Regions from separate parts of the Microbispora sp. GKU 823 genome, predicted to be linked through region 1. Evidence: riboswitches for the same ligand, from Rfam matches in the RefSeq annotation. Region 1 holds a riboswitch; each other region holds the start of a gene.

Region 1 (3,809 bases):
AGGGTGAGCATGCGGCGGAGCGAGTCCCCCATCGCGCGGGGCGTCCTGACGCTGACTCTCGCGGCCGCCGCCTTCGGCTCGGCGTGCTCGGCCGGGTCCCGGACCACACCACCGCAGACGCGGACAGGTCTTCCCACCCCGTCGGCCGCCCTCCGTCCCGCCACGACCGCCTATCCGGGAGCGGAATGGCGTCGCATCAGCCCGGATGACGCCGGTTTCGACCGCGCCGGGTTGGAGAAGATCGCTCTCGATGCCGGGAGGAGAGGCGCGAACTGCCTGGTCGTGATCCGGCACGGGCGACTCGTGGCCGACTGGTACTGGAACGACGCCGACACGACCACCAGCCAGGAGGTTTTCTCCGCGACCAAGTCCTACGCCGGCACCCTGGTCGGCATCGCCGAAGCGGAGGGCAGGCTTTCCATCGATGACAAGGTGTCTGAGTACGTCCCCGAGTGGGCCGGCACCCCCTCGGCAGACGTCACGATCAAGGACATCCTGAGCAACGTCTCCGGCCGGCACTGGGATTTCGACACCGACTACCGCCGCCTCGTCCGGGCCGCCGATCGCACGGGCTTCGCCGTCGGTCTCGCCCAGGACGCGGCCCCCGGGGACGTCTGGGCATACAACAACTCCGCCATCCAGACGCTCGATGCCGTGCTCACGAAGGCGACCGGGCAGAGTCCTGCGGCGTACGCGCAGGAGAGGCTTTTCGGCCCCCTCGGCATGAGCCGCTCGAGGATGACCCTTGATGGAGCCGGCAACACCAACATGTTCTCCGGCCTGAACTCCACCTGCGAGGACATGGCCCGCTTCGGCTATCTCTTCCTACGGGAAGGAAACTGGCAGGGGAAGCAGATCGTCCCCCGGCGGTGGGTCGAGGCGGCGACCGGCCGGCCGTCGCAGAAGTTGAACGCCGCGTACGGCTACCTGTGGTGGGTGAACGCCCGCGGTCCCGTCGTCGACCCGCTGAAGCCCAGCACGAGAGAGCGGAGTTCCGCCGCGCCACGCCGGCGCCTGGTCGAGGGCGCACCTCACGACATGTACTGGGCACTGGGTTTCGGTGGTCAGGTCATCCAGGTCGATCCCGGCTCGGACACGGTCGTCGTACGGCTCGGACGGAATGTCCCGAGAGACCGATACGGGCCTGCCGAAGCCGCCGAAGTGGTGACCACGGCCCTCGTGAAGCCGTAGAGGGACCACCGCCACGGGAGCCGGGGCGCTCGACGGCCGGGATCGGGGAGTAATACCAACTGGTGCAGAGCGGCGATGACCTCACCGCGCACGACTCAGTCCCCGCGAGCCGTTCGCGGGCTGTATGTGCGTGCGTTGACGGCCCGGAAGACGCGTAACGCATGTGACGAGCGTCACATACATCAGCCTATGGACATCCCGTGACCTGCGGTTATGCGCTTTTGATCCTTTTTACGTGATCCTTACCTTTTTGGGGCCTTTGCGACTACATGGGGCAAGTTGGTAGTTTCCTTGCCCTACGACGGGGTCCACGTGACGCCGCCGTTACGAACCCGGCCGGCCCGTGTTCGAAAACGACCATCCACTGTCACCGTCGCCACGTCCTCTCCGCCCCCCTGGGCGGCGGTGATGCCGAATCCGTGCAGCAAGGAGGCCCGGAGCCGGGGAACCAATCGACCTTCGACGAAGGTCTGGGGTGAATCGGCGCGTCAGCGCCGTAGGGCGACTTCCCCGCCCGAATCCGTCAGCTAACCCGGTAGGCACAAGCGGAAGACCCTAGGGAGAGATCCCCTGTCTACCAACTCCACCACTCTGCTCCGCATTGCCTGCGTCACGATCAGTAGCGCGGCACTCACCGCCTCCGCAGGAGCCTTGAGCGCGCTCCCCGCGGCCGCCGCGTCGGGGGCGGTGGCAGCCCCACCGGCGGCCTCGACGGTCATCCCACCCGAGCCCCCCGCTACGGTGACCACCCCGGACAACGGCGAGGTCCCCGCGGCGTCCACGGCGGACGACTCCGCGAACACGAAGGTCACCAAGTCGGCCCTCCAGCAGGAGAAGGCCGAGCACGCCATCAAGGTGGCGAAGAAGCACCTCGGCGATCCGTACGTATGGGGCGCGACGGGCCCACGGGCGTTCGACTGCTCCGGGCTCGTCCAGTTCGCCTGGCGCAAGGCCGGCGTCAAGCTCCCGCGCACGACATGGTCGATGCTCGATGCCGTCAAGAAGAGGGTCTCCCTGGCGCACCTCAAGCCCGGCGACCTCATCTTCACCAGCGGCGGCGGCCACGTGGGCATGTACATCGGGCACAAGAAGGTGATCAGCGCCCCGCACAGCGGCGCGGTGGTCAGCGTCGACAAGCTCAACGGTTACTGGAGGAGCAGCTTCCTCACCGCCGTACGCCCCGGGGTCTGACAGCGGGGCCACGGAGAAATCCTCGGCGGAGATGTCCCCGGCGCACGCCGCCGCCCGGGGCATCTCGCCGATCGAACTACGCGCCGTCCGCGATGAGGCGTCGGAGCAGGACCAGCAGGGTCCCGCGGTCCGTGTCCGACAAGGCGGTGTAGCACCTGGCGAGCACCTCGTCGGCGACCTTGTGCCCGGTTTGCAGGACCTGCTCGCCGGAAGGGGTGAGATGGTGCTCGATGCGCCGGCCGCGCCCGGGCCGGCGCTCGATCCATCCCTGGGCGACCAGCCGACCGGCGAGGGTCCCGAAGGCCTGCTCGGTCTGGAAGGTGGCCGCGGCCAGTTCCCGGGCCGACGCCCCGGGAGAGCGGCTGATCGCCCGGAGGGCGTCCCACTGGGCCAGCGTCGCGCCGATCGCCGACAGCCCGCTCTCCAGGGCCCGGTGCTGCCGATACTGAGCCTGTTTGACGGCTCGTCCGAGTTCTTGCAGATCGCCGTGCACGGTACAAGCTTAGTACGATACTAAGCTAGTTTAAATAAACATGTTTAGTTATGCTGTGCCCATGACCACGATCTCGCTCTACGACGACCTGTCCCTCACCGTGTCGGAGGCCGGAACCGGCCGACCGGCCCTGATCCTGCACGGCGGCGGCGGCCCCGCCACGGTCGCCGGCTCGCCCGGCACCTTCATCGGACGACACACGCCATCACGCCTGTGCACCCCGGCTGGGACGGCACGCCCCGCCCTCCATGGCTCACCGGCATAGACGACCTCGCCCTGGCCTACCTGCACTGCCTGCATCGGCTCGGACTGCGCGACGTCCTCGTCGTCGGCTCCTCCCTCGGCGGCTGGATCGCCGCCGAGATGGCCGTACGCGACACCGCGGGGATCATCACCGGCCTGGTGCTGATCGACGCCGTCGGCGTGCACGTCCCCGGCGAGCCGATCCGCGACTTCTTCTCCCTCGACGCCCGCGGCGTCGCCGAGTACGCCTGGCACGACTCGCAGCGGTTCTACGTCGATCCGGCCGATGTCCCCGCCGACCAACTCGCACGCCGGGCGGCCGACATGGCCACCATGCGCACGCTGGCGGGCGACCCCTACATGCACGACCCCAAACTGCTCCGCCGGTTGAGGCACGTCGACGTCCCCGCTCTCCTGCTGTGGGGAGAGAGCGACCGGATCGTCACGCCCGCCTACGGCGCCGCCTACGCCGACGCCTTCGGGAGCGGCCGGCTGGAGGTGATCCCGGAGGCCGGACACCTGCCGCACATCGAACAGCCGGCAGCCACCTTCACCGCGATCGACCACTATCTGCACGCAGCCGTGCCCGGTTCCCCGGCGATCGCGGCGGGCACCGGCGAGTAGTGGCGATCGCGCCTTGAAGGGCACTGCCGACAGGGAGCGCTGCGCCTCAGACCGTGCCCGGCGCGGG
Region 2 (3,809 bases), on a different contig from region 1:
GACGACGTGCGCCTCTACGAGATCAGCGGCATGGGCCACGGCCTTCCTGTCGATCCCGGCGGCGCCGCCGACCAGTGCGGCGCCACCGCGGCGTACTTCCTCGACACGATCTGCTCGGCCTACCACGACGCCCTCTTCTTCGGCCTCGACGGCGGCGCCCAGCCCAGCCCCACCGCCACGCCCACCGTCACGCCCAGCCCCTCGCCCAGTGCCACACCCACTGCCCCGCCGACGGGCACCTGCGTACGGGCCAGCAACTACGCCCACACCACGGCGGGACGGGCGTACCAGTCCGGCGGCTACACCTACGCGAAGGGCTCGAACGACGCGATGGGCCTGTGGAACACCTTCACCACGCACGCGCTGCGCCAGACCGGCCCGGACTACTGGGTGCTCGCCGACGGCCAGTGCTGACCGGCCCCGCTCAGATCACGTTCAGGGCTGACGGGAAGGTTCCGCGGGACGGGGTACGACAAGCCGACGGGGCGGCGGCTGCCCGGGGATGGTCGCCGCCATCGGCACTGCGGGCAGGGCGGCGGGACCGAGGAGGTGTTGGCCGATGAGGGGACGTGTTCTGCCGGTGGCCCTGCTGACGGCCGATCTGCTGGTCGGCGTGGCCGGCGCGTACGGCTCCGCCGCCTGGGCCGGGACGGCTTCTTCGCCGCCCGCGCTCACCGCGTTCACCGCGCTGGCCGGGCCTGCCGCTACGACGCCGGCGGCCGACCACAACGACCAGGACGTCATGTTCGCCCGGATGATGATCCCGCATCATCGTCAGGCGGTGGAGATGGGGAGGCTGGCCGAGGGCCGCGCGGCGGATCCCCGGGTCGCGCGGCTCGCCCGGCGGATCGAGGCCGCGCAGGCTCCCGAGATCCGGACGATGAGCGGCTGGCTCACGGCCTGGGGCGAGCCGGCGCCCGGCGGGAGCCCCGGGCCGGCGCACCACGCCATGCCCGGAATGATGTCCCCCGAGGACATGCGGCGTCTCGAACGGCTGTCAGGACGCGCCTTCGACCGGGCCTTCCTCACGATGATGATCCGGCACCACGAAGGCGCCGTCGCCATGGCGCGCGACGAACTGCGCACCGGGGTCTACGAGCCGGCCCGGCGGATGGCGGCGTCCATCGTCTCCAGCCAGTCGGCCGAGATCAGGGAGATGAAGAGCCTCCTGGGATGAGGCCGCCGCGATGGCCGGAGCCGGCAACGCGACACCCGCAGATCCGGGAAGGCGGCGGGAGGTCACCCACGCTTGCGGTGCCGTCCGCCGGACGTCGCCGCCGCGGCCTTGAACCGCAGTCCGGTCACGGCGGTGGAGACCACCGCGAACAGCAGACCGGCCGGCAGGACGGCGTCGCCGGGCGACCACACGAGGTCGAGCGACTGCCCCTGGGTGGCCGCCATGTTCCTGGTGGTGGGCCCCGCGCCCTGAACGCTCGCATGCACGGCCGCCACGGGCTGGATCGTCACCGGCGCCTTCGGCGTCACCTTGACCTTGCGCGGCAGGCCGTACCCGACGATCTTGCTTTTGTCGCGCACCTTGCGCTTGAGCCACACGCCGTCGACGTTGCCCTCGATCGTGTGGACCTTCCCGCCGACGACCTTCTCGACGATGCCGACGTGGTCGATGTCGCGGATCTTCTTCGACCCCGACCAGGCGAAGAAGACCACGGCGCCCGGCTCGGGCTTGCCGCTCCAGGCGTGGTGCTCCTTGAACCACTTGGCGTGCCGCGTGGTCAGCGCGAACTCGCCGACGTGGTCCTGCACCCCGGCCCGGTCCGCCGCCCAGGAGACGAACATGTCGCACCAGGGAGCGGTCGTGAAATCGGGGTCCTTGGCGACGTTGTCGGCGTACCACTTGCCGAACTTCGTGTGTTTTCCGGCTCGTTCGCGGTAGCCCAGTTCGGGGCGGACGGCGTCGAGCAGCTGTCGAGCAATCGGATCGGTGGAAATCGGAGGCTCCTCATGGCGCGCTTCGAGACATGACGAACCGGCCCGCGGGGCGTGACGGCATGACGGCATGACCGGCCGGGGACACGGCCGCGGCGGGGCGGAATCAGAAACGGGAGATGTGGCAGCCCGTCACGGGCGCGCCATCACCCCGGAAGCCTGGAGACGTTCCAGGGCGGGCATGTGGTCCGGCGACGCGACGCGGACCGGGTGGGCAGGTGGAGCCGACACTCCACGCGCTCTCCTCTCCTTGGCCGCCTACCGGGTTAGCTGACGGGTTCGGGCCAGGAGTAGCCCTACCGGATGGTCCGGATTCACCCCAAGAGACGTGGGTCCCCGGTTCCCGGGATCGATGACTTCCGGGATTCGGCGGTCGCCGGTCGTCCTCGGGTTGAGGACCGCACACCGGCGAGACATCGGGAAGCTTAGTAGATAACAAGTGTGACACGACCAAAAACCCGGCAAAGGGCATCATTCTGGTCGCAGCCGTTCCGTGCTTCCGCAGGTCCTCACGGTCGCGGGCCGCCCGCGGTGAGATACGCCACACAGCGTCGTACGGCACATGCGCCCACACACTCGGCAAGGGGTCAGAGGCGGCAAGGATGCCGCTGTTGAACACCCCGCCCGCGATGACGGCGACGCCGCGCCGCTCGCCGGCCGCGGCACTGCCGTATTCATCGGATCATTACCGGGCGGCTAGCTTAGTTAGCCAAGCTAACTGCTGGTCGCCACAGGGAAAAGGGACTTTCTTATGACGGACGCGATGTGGGCCGGTACGGTCGCCGTGACCGGGCACGAAGGGGCCGAACTCGAAGCGTACGCGGCCCGGCCGCTCGGCTCCGGCCCCTACGGCGGGGTCGTGGTCATCCACCACCTGCCCGGCTACGACGAGGCCACCAAGGAGATCGTCCGCAGGTTCGCCGCGCACGGCTACGCGGCGATCTGCCCCAACCTGTACTCCCGGGAGGGCGCCGGGGTCAGCCCGGACGACCAGGCCGCCGCGGCCCGGGCCAAGGGGGGCGTCCCCGACGAGCAGCTCGTCGGGGACGTCGCCGGCGCCGCGGCGTACCTCAAGGGCCTGGAGCACGCCAACGGCAAGATCGGAGTGATCGGCTACTGCTCGGGTGGGCGGCAGACGTTCCTGGCCGCCTGCTCGCTCCGGATCGACGCGGCCGTCGACTGTTACGGGGCCTTCGTGGTCACCGCGCCGCCCGCCGAATCCCCGCTCAAGGCCGAACCGCTGATCTCCCGGGCCGGCGACCTGTCCTGCCCGCTGCTCGGGCTCTTCGGCGCGGACGACAGGTTCCCCTCGCCGGACGAGGTGGCAGTGCTCTCCGCGGAGCTGGACAAACTCGGCAAGGAACACGAGTTCCACGTCTTCCCCGACGCCGGGCACGGGTTCTTCTCCGTGGACCGCCCCGCGTACCGGCCCGCCGCCGCGGTGGAGGGCTGGAAGAAGGTCTTCGGTTTCTTCAGCCGCCACCTCGCCGCCTGAGGAGAACAGGGATGTGCACCTATCTCACCGAGAAGATCCGGATCGACGGCGCCGCCAAGGGGGCGTCGGGCTGGTTCACGGTCACCGACGGCATGGTCTACGTCGACCATCCTTACCACGCGTGCCAGGAGCACACGGTGAACATCGACCTCACCAACCCGGCCGAGGGCCCGTCGGCCCGGGTCGCGATCGAGCTCACCGAGGAGGCGGCGCTCGCCCTGGTCGAGGCCATCCACAAGGCCCTGGCCGCGGCGCCGCCCGGGCTCGCGTCGGCCACCCGCCGGTCCCTTCCCGCCTGATCCCGCCTCGTCGCCGCCGCGCGGCGCCGCCCAGGGTGAGGGCAGGGCGCGGACGGCCGGCGGTCCGC
Region 3 (3,809 bases), on a different contig from region 1:
CCTGATCGAGCAGGCGCGGGCCGATCTGGAACACGCCGCCGCCGCGGGCACCCAGCGGGAGCAGGCGGAGACGCGGCTGCGCGAGCAGCTCGCGGCGCAGCGCGCCTCCGCCAAGGAGGAGATCGACCGGGTGCGCGAGCAGCTCAAGGCGGCCCGCGCGGAGAACTCCGACCTGCGGCGCAAGCTGCACGACGCCCGCGAGCGGGTCAGGGCCGCCGAGGCGCGGGCGGCCGAGCTGGAGGCGGAGACGGCCGAGGCGCGGTCCAAAGCCGCGAGCGCCAACGGCGCGGCCGAGACCGAGCTGCGCCGGCTCAGGGAGCGCCTGGCGGACGCCGAGCGCCAGCTGGAGGCCAGCCGCAGGGCCGCCCGCGAGGGCCGCAGCATCGAGGACGCCCGGGGTGCGGGTGCTGCTGGACGCGCTCCAGGACGCCGCCGCCGGCCTGCGCAAGGAGCTCGGCCTGCCCACGACGATCAGCAGGCCGGCCGACTACGTGAACGCGGTGCTGCCGGGCGAGGCGGGCGTGACGGCCGTGCCCGCGCGGGCGCTGGCCAACGACGACCCCCAGCCTCCTCGACCAGCTCCTGGCCATCCCTCATCTGCATCTGATCGTCGACGGCTACAACGTGACCAAGACCGGCTATCCGTCGCTGACCCTCGCCGACCAGCGGGCCCGGCTGCTGACCGGGCTCGGCGGGCTCGCCGTGCAGACGCGGGCGGAGGTGACGTGCGTGTTCGACGGCGCCGAGCTGAACGGGCCCGTCCAGGTGTCCGCGCCGCGCGGGGTGCGGGTGATGTTCAGCGCGCCCGGGGAGATCGCCGACGACCTCATCCGCACGCTGGTGCGCGCGGAGCCGCCGGGGCGGGCCATCGCGGTGGTCTCCTCCGACCGGGAGGTGGCCGAGTCGGTGCGCCGCATGGGCGCCCGGCCGGTGCCCTCGCTCCTACTGCTGCGCCGTCTCGGGCGCGGCTGAGGCGCCGTACGCGCGCTCCGGCCCGGCGTCGTCACCGTACGTGATGACTGCCGCGAATACCTGCGAATAGGTTGAAGCATCAAGATCGCCTAGATAGAGTCGCGCCGCAGGTTTCGTTGATCTAAGAGGTTGATCCTCAAGGGGGCTCAGTGCGAGGGCGTGTGCCGGTGGCCGCCGGTCTGGCCGCCGTGGTCCTGCTGACGCCGGTGACGGGCGCGCAGGCGGATCCGAAGCCCACAGTCGCGCAGGCCAAGGCGAAGTTGAACAAGCTCAACGAGCAGGCCGACAAGCTCGTGGACCGCTACAACGCGGCCAACGAGAAGTGGAAGAAGGCGAGGCAGAAGTACCTCGCGATCAACGACGACTACAAGAAGCAGAACGTCCGGGTCGAGGCGCTCCGCTCCGGGCTGGTCTCGATGGCCGTCAGCAGCTACCAGGTCGGCGAGATGGGGTCGTGGGGCGGCGTCTTCTACAGCGCCGACCCCGATGCCATGCTCAGCGGCCTCGCCACGCTCAACCACATGTCGGCCGAGCGGGCCGGGCGGCTCAGGGAGTACGAGGGCGCGATCAAGGACCTCAAGGACCGCCGCGACCAGAGCAAGGTGGTGTACCAGGAGGCCGCCGACGTCAAGAGCGAGCTCGCCGACGAGAAGGAGAAGGTCGACAAGCTCGTCAGGGAGCAGATGAAGCTGCTGCGCTCGCTCGGGACGTACAACCCCGGCAACCCCAACAGCGCCGGCATCGTCTACACCGGGCCGGCGTCCGGCAACGCGCTGGCGGCCCTCCAGTTCGCCTACAAGCAGGTCGGCAAGCCGTACCGCTACGGGGGCACGGGACCGGACGCCTGGGACTGTTCCGGGCTCGTGCAGGCCGCGTGGGCGGCTGCGGGCGTGACGCTGCCCCGGACCAGCTACGAGCAGTGGGCCTGGGGTGCGAGCCGCAGGGTCTCGCTGGACGAGCTCCAGCCGGGCGACCTGCTCTGGCACGCCGGGTACGGGCACGTCGGCATCTACGCCGGCGACGGCAAGGTCGTCCACGCGCCGCAGACCGGCGATGTTGTGAAGATTGTCACACTCGCCGAGTATCACGCCATCGGAGCTGTCCGCCCCTGAGGGCCCGGCCTTCTATGTGAACTTCTGTGCCTTTTGTGACTCATGTGACCCGGTTTACCCGTTGATGCCGAGATTGTGAGCAGAGTCACACTTAGCCTTTCGCGATGCGGGTAAGCTGCGGTTTCTTCTTCGCCGCCTCTGTTATCCGATCTTTATCCGGCGGGAGGGCTTTGCCGAACGCGGCGAGTCCTCGGTAGCTTCTGGGCCGCGGCGAGCACGCCTCGCCGCGGCGCACCCGGTCCGGCCGGCCGTCGCGCAGTCATCCACCGTCACCGGCGCTCTCCATCACCCTCCCCCTCGCGGGATCCCTCAGCGCCGGTGGCTGCCGAGTCCGTGCAGTCAGGAGGCACGGAGCCGGGGAACCATCGACCTTCACGCGAAGGTCCGGGGTGAATCGGCGCATCGCGCGCCGTAGGGCGACTTCCCCGCCCGAACCCGTCAGCTAACCCGGTAGGCGTGAGCGGAAGACCCGAGGAGAGATCCTGTCTACCACCCCCTCTAGCCTGTCCCGTCTTGCCCGAATTGCCCTTGGTGGTGCTGCTTTGACGGCATCCGTCGGGGTCGCCGGTGCGCATCCGGCGGCGGCGGACACGGTGACGGTCACGGTCGTCAAGACGGCCCCAGCCACGAAGACGGCCACGAAGACGGCCACGGCGAAGAGCGCGAACACCGCCGCCCGCAGGGCCGCCGCGAAGAAGCAGCAGACCAAGAAGCGCGCCGCCAAGCGGAAGGTCACCAGGGTCGCGCTCCAGCGGGCCAAGGCCCAGCGTGCGGTGAAGGTGGCCGAGAAGCAGATCGGCGACCCCTACCGCTACGGAGCCACGGGACCGGGCGCGTTCGACTGCTCGGGCCTGGTCCAGTACGCCTGGCGCAAGGCGGGCGTACGGCTGCCGCGCACGACGTGGTCCATCCGCAGCGCGGTCAGGAAGAAGGTGTCCTGGGGGAACTTCAAGCCCGGTGACCTGATCTTCACCAGCGGCGGCGGCCACGTCGGCATGTACGTCGGCCACGGCAAGATGATCCACGCTCCGCACAGCGGCACGCGGGTGCGGATCGACAAGCTGGACGCCTACAGGAGGAGCACCTTCGTGGGTGCCGTCCGCCCGGGCGTCTGACGGGCACCGGTCACCAGCCCCCTCGACCGGCGCCGTCCCTACGGCCCCGTCCACCTCGCCGAGGTGGACGGGGCCGGTGGCGTGTGCTGGCTACCATGCACGGCGTGACTGCCACGAGCGGTGTGCCCGGAGGCGTGCCCGGCGTACGCCCCGAGGCCGGCCGGCGCCACCCCGAAGCTCCGCCTCATCGGGTCCGTCCCCGTGCGACCACGGCCGTGGCCGTCGCGCTGGCCGTGCTGCTCGCCGGGCCCGCCGCCGCGGCCCCGCCCGACCCGCTGCTCGCCCTGCGGCTGGCTGCCCGGGCCGCCGTGCGGGAGCACCCGGGCATGTGGACCGGCGCCTCCGTCGCCCGCGGCGAGCGCGCCGTCGTCGTCGGGTCGCCCCGGCCGCTGGTCGCCGAGATCGCCGCGCTGGCCGATCGCGCGGGCCGCACGGTGAGGAGGATCTGGGGCGGGTACGGCGGCGCGGTGGTCCTCGTGCCGCGCACCGAGGAGCAGGCCGCCGTGCTGGCCGCGCCGGCGAACGTGGACGGCCTGGCGGCCGTCGCCACCGGCGGCCGCGTGATCGTGCAGCCGGCCGCGTTCGCCCGCCTGTCCGCGACCGGCCGTCT

Evidence for each region. A riboswitch is a leader RNA that binds a small molecule or an ion and turns the genes downstream of it on or off. The one in region 1 is predicted to bind cyclic di-AMP.
Region 2: another riboswitch for cyclic di-AMP. It lies ahead of B1L11_RS37400 (CHAP domain-containing protein); the one in region 1 lies ahead of B1L11_RS35275 (C40 family peptidase).
Region 3: another riboswitch for cyclic di-AMP. It lies ahead of B1L11_RS04700 (C40 family peptidase); the one in region 1 lies ahead of B1L11_RS35275 (C40 family peptidase).

Annotation. Positions count from the first base shown of each region.
Region 1 covers NZ_MWJN01000099.1:6,604-10,412, forward strand. Annotated here, with positions in the region: gene B1L11_RS35270 (serine hydrolase) at 10-1,191, shown strand; cyclic di-AMP (ydaO/yuaA leader) riboswitch at 1,591-1,748, shown strand; gene B1L11_RS35275 (C40 family peptidase) at 1,933-2,382, shown strand; gene B1L11_RS35280 (MarR family winged helix-turn-helix transcriptional regulator) at 2,459-2,875, opposite strand; gene B1L11_RS48945 (hypothetical protein) at 2,937-3,140, shown strand; gene B1L11_RS35285 (alpha/beta fold hydrolase) at 3,089-3,742, shown strand; gene B1L11_RS35290 (YafY family protein) at 3,789-3,809, opposite strand, start outside.
Region 2 covers NZ_MWJN01000113.1:2,390-6,198, forward strand. Annotated here, with positions in the region: gene B1L11_RS37390 (PHB depolymerase family esterase) at 1-414, shown strand, start outside; gene B1L11_RS37395 (DUF305 domain-containing protein) at 560-1,177, shown strand; gene B1L11_RS37400 (CHAP domain-containing protein) at 1,240-2,019, opposite strand; cyclic di-AMP (ydaO/yuaA leader) riboswitch at 2,187-2,329, opposite strand; gene B1L11_RS37405 (dienelactone hydrolase family protein) at 2,699-3,442, shown strand; gene B1L11_RS37410 (DUF6295 family protein) at 3,454-3,741, shown strand.
Region 3 covers NZ_MWJN01000005.1:104,890-108,698, reverse strand. Annotated here, with positions in the region: gene B1L11_RS04710 (hypothetical protein) at 1-607, shown strand, start outside; gene B1L11_RS49765 (NYN domain-containing protein) at 625-972, shown strand; gene B1L11_RS04705 (C40 family peptidase) at 1,122-2,084, shown strand; cyclic di-AMP (ydaO/yuaA leader) riboswitch at 2,398-2,552, shown strand; gene B1L11_RS04700 (C40 family peptidase) at 2,627-3,199, shown strand; gene B1L11_RS04695 (hypothetical protein) at 3,304-3,809, shown strand, end outside.